2 regions of the Arthrobacter sp. fls2-241-R2A-172 genome follow, and region 2 is predicted to be linked to the other one. Evidence: predicted binding sites of a transcription regulator. Region 2 holds the regulator's gene; the other holds the start of a gene.
What was found. Region 2 encodes LexA, which represses DNA repair genes until DNA is damaged. Its sites were predicted from a motif close to TCGAACANNTGTTCGA; they were not measured.
Positions count from the first base shown of each region.

Region 1: QRM57_RS07750 (LexA family protein) is a predicted target of LexA. The motif match lies at 1,242-1,257, and genes of this name have one in related genera.

Region 1 is NZ_JARVTB010000003.1:481,673-485,078, reverse strand. Features, by position in the region: gene QRM57_RS07755 (LacI family DNA-binding transcriptional regulator) at 1-800, shown strand, start outside; gene QRM57_RS07750 (LexA family protein) at 797-1,228, opposite strand; gene QRM57_RS07745 (dihydrofolate reductase family protein) at 1,333-1,938, opposite strand; gene QRM57_RS07740 (hypothetical protein) at 2,039-2,476, shown strand; gene QRM57_RS07735 (FAD-dependent oxidoreductase) at 2,615-3,406, shown strand, end outside.
Region 2 is NZ_JARVTB010000016.1:77,533-80,938, reverse strand. Features, by position in the region: gene QRM57_RS19285 (histidinol-phosphate transaminase) at 1-699, opposite strand, end outside; gene QRM57_RS19280 (LysM peptidoglycan-binding domain-containing protein) at 779-1,138, opposite strand; gene lexA (transcriptional repressor LexA) at 1,489-2,232, shown strand; gene QRM57_RS19270 (ATP-dependent DNA helicase) at 2,258-3,406, opposite strand, start outside.

The DNA of each region.
Region 1 (3,406 bases), on a different contig from region 2:
TCTATTTGATGGATATCCGAAACGAGGTCTATGCAGACATCCTTAGCGGCGTCCGCACAGCACTCCCCCATGACGGCAACAGGCTCATACTGAGCGTCTCCCGGTCGGTCGACGGCGTGGATCGGGGCGCACTGGACTCCCTGATTGAAGCCAGGGTGGGGATCATCATCGCCGCGACACTCCTGGACACCGACCACCAGGTGCAGGAACTGGCCCGGGTAGTGCCGCTGGTCAGCGTGACCCGCCCGGTCGAAGGCGTAGACAGTGTGTACTCCGATGATGTGACCGGTGCCCGCGCCGCGACAGAACATCTGCTTGGCCTCGGGCACCGGCGGATCGCCCATCTGGCCGGCCCCATTTACGACGGACACACCGCGCGTCGGCAGAGCTACGAGAAAACCATGCTCGACGCCGGGCTCGCGCCGGTGACGTTGTCGGCGGAGGACTTCACACAGGAGGCCGGGGAGCGGGCAGCATCGGAACTGCTTGGCCTGGCAGACCGGCCGACCGCCATCTTCACCCACAACGACCAGCTCGCCCTTGGCGCCCGGGAAGCCGCTTACGCAATGAACTTGTCCATTCCCCGGGATCTGTCGCTGGTGGGATACGACGATTCGAGGACTTCCCGGCTGCACGGAATCGACCTCACGTCCGTTGACCTGCAGGCGTTCGAGTTGGGCCGCCGTGCCGGCTCTGTGGCGCTCGAACGCCTGGCCAACCCCGACGCGCCCACAGCGGACATCCGCCTCACGCCGCGCCTGATAGTCCGGAATTCCACCGCGCCGCCGGGCACCAGCTAAACGTGGTGCAGGCACGTGGTGGCCACCCCCCAGATGGTCAATTCCGACAGCGCAGCCACCGTGATGTCCGGAAATGCAGGGTTGTCCGCCTGGAGCACCACGCCCCTTGAGGTGATGCGGAGCCGTTTGATGGTCAACTCGCCATCCAATACGGCAACGACGACGGACCCGTCCTTGGGCTCAAGCGCCCGGTTCACGATCAGCTCGTCACCGTCGCTGATCCCGGCACCCTCCATCGACTGTCCGGTAACCCTCACCACGTACGTGCTGGTCACGTCCTTGATTAAGTGCTCATTGAGGTCGATCCGGCCGTCAAAATAGTCTTGTGCCGGGGAGGGATAGCCCGCAGCAACAGCGACGGGAGCCAACAGCACCGACGCCAGGGAAAAGCCCGCATCTATCACGCGGGGGCCGACGATAACGCCCACAACACACCTTTATTCGAATATATGTTCGATATTCGAGTGTACATCCGTTGGGGGACATTGTTCTCCTGCGGTTATGGGACCCCGGAGATCAGCACAGCGCCGGGCTAGTCCTTGACGCCGCCCACGCTATAGGTGACGTGGGTGACCAGTCCGGTGCCACTGACGGAGGTCGGTTCGAGCCTGAGGTTCCCCACGCCGTCGAGCAGCCGCTCCCCGCCACCAAGGATCACAGGTGCTATATGGAGCCGCAGTTCGTCAATCAGCCCGGCCGACAGGAACTGCCGGGCAGTCGACGCTCCCCCGGCGATCGCCACGTCCTTGTCCCCCGCGGCGTTCCGGGCCAGGGACATTGCCTCTTCGACTCCGCCGTTGATGAAGTGGAACGTCGTGCCACCCTGCATCTCCAGCGGTTCACGTACATGATGGGTCAGCACATACACCGGCGCGTGATAGGGCGGCTCCTCGTCCCACCAACCGCGCCAGTCCGCGTCCCACGGGCCAGGACCCGGTCCCGCGAACATGTTCCTGCCCATAATGAAAGCGCCCGCAGCGAGGATCCCTTCCACCTGGGCGGCATTGGCTTCGCGTTCCTCGAACTGCCACCGGTGAAGGGTTTCGCCGCGCTCACCCAATGGCATCTGCAGGCTCTGGTGGGGACCGGCCACGTAGCCATCGAGGGACACGGTCAGGTCGCATGTGACTTGGCTCATGGGCCCATCATTGCATCCAAAACCTCAAGGTGGCGCCAAAACCCTCGCCAAACCGCCGCGCCAAGGCGGACACTGGGGGCTAGACCTTCAGGAGGATTCCATGGCGAGTACTGCAGAGCTGGAGCAACTTGGCATCCTGGTGGGCGAATGGGAAACCACCGTCCCGGGACGGGAAGTCAAGGGCCGGACGACGTTCGAGTGGCTGGAAAACGGCGGCTTCCTCATCCAACACTCCACGGTGCAACAGCCGGAATATCCCAACTCGGTGAGCATCATCGGTGCCACAGGCTCCGATGGGGCGCTCCAGCAGCACTACTTCGATTCCCGCGGCGTCGCACGCGTATACGACATGATCCTGAAGGACAACGTGTTGACGCTTTTCCGGGACGGCCCGGACTGGCCCCAGCGATTCGTGGGACGGTTCAGCGACGATGGCAACGTGATCAACGCACGCCTGGAACGCGGAACCTACCCCGGCGGACCCTTGGAACACGACTTCGACATGGTCTACACACGGATCCACCCACGCTCGATGTGACGCACGTTATTACCGGCCGGTAAACAACACGCTACGGATCGGCCAAAGATGGCAACAGCGGGGAAACACCCGCGAAAAACCGAATGCCTAGGCTGATGATCAACAGCACCAAACAGGTCATCAGCGAAAGGGCCGAACATGTCCGCCACTCCGTCCGCAGCATCCCTCCACATCGTCATCGCAGGCGCAGGTCCAGCAGCCCAGGCTTTGGTGCGGCGGCTGGCCGGCACGGCCGATACCCGGCTACGTCCCTTCACCGGCACCATCACCGTGCTCAGCAACCGCGACGACTGCCCCGAGGCCCTCCTCGAACTGGCAGAACTTCCACAGGTCTCGGTCCGGTTCGGCCAGGCGGCCAGCTTCATCGATCCGCACGCCAAAGTTGTGACCACAGTGGACGGCATGGACTTCTCCTACGACCAGCTGGTTATCGCGACCGGCTCTGCCCCGGCTCTCCCGCCAGTCGCCGGTGCTGAAGCCAGCCTGAGCTACTCCACCATCGATGATGCGGCCACCATCGGCGAAGCCGTCCATGATCTCACCCGGATCGTTGGACGCCGTCCGCTGGGAATCCTCGTCGGCAACGGCCCCGCGGCCGGCCAGGCAGAGGCCGTGCTCCGGGCCCGCGGAGTCCGTCCCGTGCGCACCACCCTCCGCCCTGCCGCCGTCGTTCGTTCCATCGCAGGTTCCCCTGTACCGGCCACCGGCATCGTGTTCGAGGACGGCAGCAGCATGAACGGGGACCTCGTGGTCCTGGCCGAGGAGCGGACGGCCCGCAACGACCTCGCCGAAAGCGCTGGGCTCCTGATTGCGTCCGACGGCGGCATCTCCGTGGGGCGCGACCTCGCCACCTCCGTCCCGGGCATCTGGGCAATTGGCGATGCAGCGTCCTGCGACGGCCTCCGGTTGGGACTCCTCCTTTCCGCCGAA
Region 2 (3,406 bases):
GGCAAAGGCTTTGCTCATGGTCCGCGAGACGATCAGCCGTTCCCGTCCTGGCAGCAGAGTCAGGGCGCTGGGCGTGTTGTCGTGCGCAAACTCGTGGTAGGCCTCGTCAACGATTACGATCGCCTGGCTCGCTTCGCCGGCTTCGTAGACCGCCTCAACGACGTCCAGCCCGAGCCCCGTCCCGGTGGGGTTGTTGGGAGAACACAGGAAAACGATGTTGGCGCCGGTCTCCCGGACCTGGTCAGCGGCCGATTGCGCGTCCAGTCCGTAGTCGTCGGCCCGGACTCCCCGGACATATTCCGTGTCCGTGCCGCTGGCGAGAAGCGGGTACATGGAATACGTGGGAGGAAAACCCAACGCCTTGCGACCAGGACCACCAAATGCCTGGAGTATCTGCTGGAGGACCTCGTTCGATCCATTGGCCGCCCAGATGTTGTCACGGGAAAGACCATGACCCAAGTACTCGGCCAGCGATTCGCGGAGCTCAGTGAACTCGCGGTCGGGGTAGCGGTTCAAACCAGTGGCAGCAGCGGCGACGGCCTCCGTAATGGCGGCCTGCACATCGGCCGGGACGCCATGGGTGTTCTCGTTGACGTTCAGCAAAATGGGGACATCAAGCTGCGGTGCGCCGTAGGGGCTCAGTCCACGCAGGTTGGTCCGGAGGGGAAGTCGGTCAAGTCGCTCAAGCTGCTCACTCACCCAGTCAGTTTAAGGGGCCGCTGCGACCGCCAACTAACTGTGACGCCGGGCCACTCCCGTTTCGCGCGGGGTCCGGCACTTAGTTGGCGGGCACGAAGAGCTGCTGACCGGGCTGGATACGGCCGCCACGAAGGTCATTGAGCTGGATGATTTCCGAGATGACATCGCGGGGATCCCGCTCAGGAGCTGCCGCGCCTGCAATACCCCACAGGGACTGGCCCGGCTGGACAGTGACTGTAACGGCGACTGGAGGTCGAAGCTGAGACTGCGAGTCGGAGGCCTTTGCGGGCGCGGTGATGAAACCGGCAAGGCTCAGCAGCGCAGCCACCAGCAACATAGCGGGGATGCCGAAGAACACAATCCGCCCCCGACGGGTCAGGCGCAGGCGAGCGGGAGCCTGGGTGGTGCGGAAATCAGCGAACGTAGTGATTGCGGACATGAGCTGAGCCCTTCTGAGCTATTGCCAATGAGCCGGATGCCCGGCGCCTGGCTGCCAATTCTTGGTGTTCTCCTGTGCCGGCCCTTGCTTGTTCGAACACTTTCTTCGAACAACGGGGCTCAGCGTCAGGTTTATAGAACACATATTCGAACCTTGCTATGACATTTTTAGCACTTATCAACGAACGGTGTCGAGACTCGCTAGAACAAATGTTTGATAAACGCCGGTGGCTGCCCTACGTTTGAGTGAAGAAACAGCACTGTTTCAGTGGAACAGGAGGGTCTGACATTTTTGCGGGCCCGACATCCCCGGACACACACCGGGGACGGAATGGAAAGGCATTGGCGAACATGGCAGCGAAAGCCACGGGCGGCGCGGTACCCCTGCGGAGCCAACAGCCTCAAAAGAGCCCCAAGAGCCTGACCGTCCGTCAGAAGAAGATCCTGGAGACCATCCAGAGGTCCGTGAATGACAACGGATACCCGCCCAGCATGCGTGAGATCGGTGACACCGTCGGCCTTGCCAGCCTCTCCAGCGTCACCCACCAGCTGTCCCAATTGGAAAAGCTCGGGTACCTCCGCCGCGATCCAAAGCGTCCCCGGGCCATGGAAGTCCTGATGCCCTTGACCCTGGACGGCGGTCCTATCCCCGGCGTCGAAGCACCCACGGCGCTTCGCAGCACGGGCGGACTCGCTGTGACGGAACTGGCCAGCGCCAGCGATACAGCGATGGTTCCGCTGGTGGGCCGCATCGCCGCCGGTGGTCCCATCCTGGCCGACCAGACCGTGGAGGACGTACTCCCCCTCCCGCGGCAACTCGTAGGGCATGGCGAGCTGTTCATGCTCAAGGTCGCCGGAGATTCCATGATTGACGCGGCCATCTGCGACGGGGACTGGGTAGTGGTGCGACGCCAGAACGACGCCATCAACGGAGACATCGTCGCCGCACTCCTGGACGACGAAGCAACCGTGAAAACCTTCCGGCAGCGCGACGGACATACGTGGCTGCTCCCCCAGAACACCCAGTACGAGCCCATCCTTGGCGACCAAGCCACCATCATGGGCAAAGTCGTCTCTGTGCTGCGCTCCCTCTAGCCCTCACGCGGGTCCTGAGGAGCCCCTAGGAGGCCTTTTCCGACCCCAGGCGCTCCAGGACACCTCGGACTACTTTGCGGTCGGTTGTGGCCCAGAATGGCGGCAGGGCAGCCCGAAGGAACCCGCCGTAGCGTTCTGTGGAGAGCCTGGAGTCCAGTACAGCCACCACACCCTTGTCACCGGTTGATCGGATCAGGCGTCCAGCTCCCTGGGCCAACCGAATGGCCGCGTGGGTGGCCGACACGGCCATGAATCCGTTTCCGCCGGACTGCGCGACCGCCCGTGAACGGGCGGTCATCAGGGGGTCGTCCGGACGTGGGAAGGGAATTCGGTCTATGACCACCAGCCGGCAGGAGCCGCCCGGAACGTCCACCCCCTGCCACAGGGACATGGTGCCGAACAGGCAGGTGTCCGGCTCGTCCGCGAACTGCTTGACCAGCGCAGCCATGGTGGACTCACCCTGGCAAAGGATGTCGACGTCAAGGCGGAGCCGCATGGCATCGGCCGCTTCCTCGGCCGCCCTCCGTGAGGAGAACAGGCAGAGCGCTCCCCCACCCGAGGCCCTGATCAGGTCTTCCAACTCGTCAAGGGCTTCCGGCGATGTACCCCGACCAGGCTTGGGCAGGTGCTTGGCCACATAGAGCACACCCTGCTTGGGGTAGTCGAAAGGCGACCCCACATCGATGCCCGTCCAGCTCGGGGCGCCGTCACCGATCAGGCCCAAGCCACCGGCGGCCGGTTCAAAAGCCGCGCCTATGGCCAGCGTGGCGGAGGTGAGGACCACCGTGTGGCCGGCAAAAAGGCCTTCACGCAAACGGCCTGCGACGCTCAACGGCGCAATGTTAATGAGGGCGGGTGCTGTTTCATCAGGCTGGGAGTAGCCCTGCTGGGGGTCGAAGTTGCTGTTTCGCGAGAACCACACCACTTCCCTGTTCTCCTTGGCGGCGAGCAGGCGTTCGCACAATTCCAGGATGAGCATGAGCCGTGAGCGCGCCAGTTGCCGACCGCCGTCGACCGCGTTGGAAGAGTCCGTCTTCGAATCCGAGAGGGCCGCGCGTGTGGCGTCGCGCAACTGGTCAAGGCAGTCGAGCTGTTCGTCGTTGAGTCCGTTGGGCAACAAGCCATTAGGCACGCCTGCGATGGCCATATCCAGCCGGTCAGCCGCAGCGTTGAG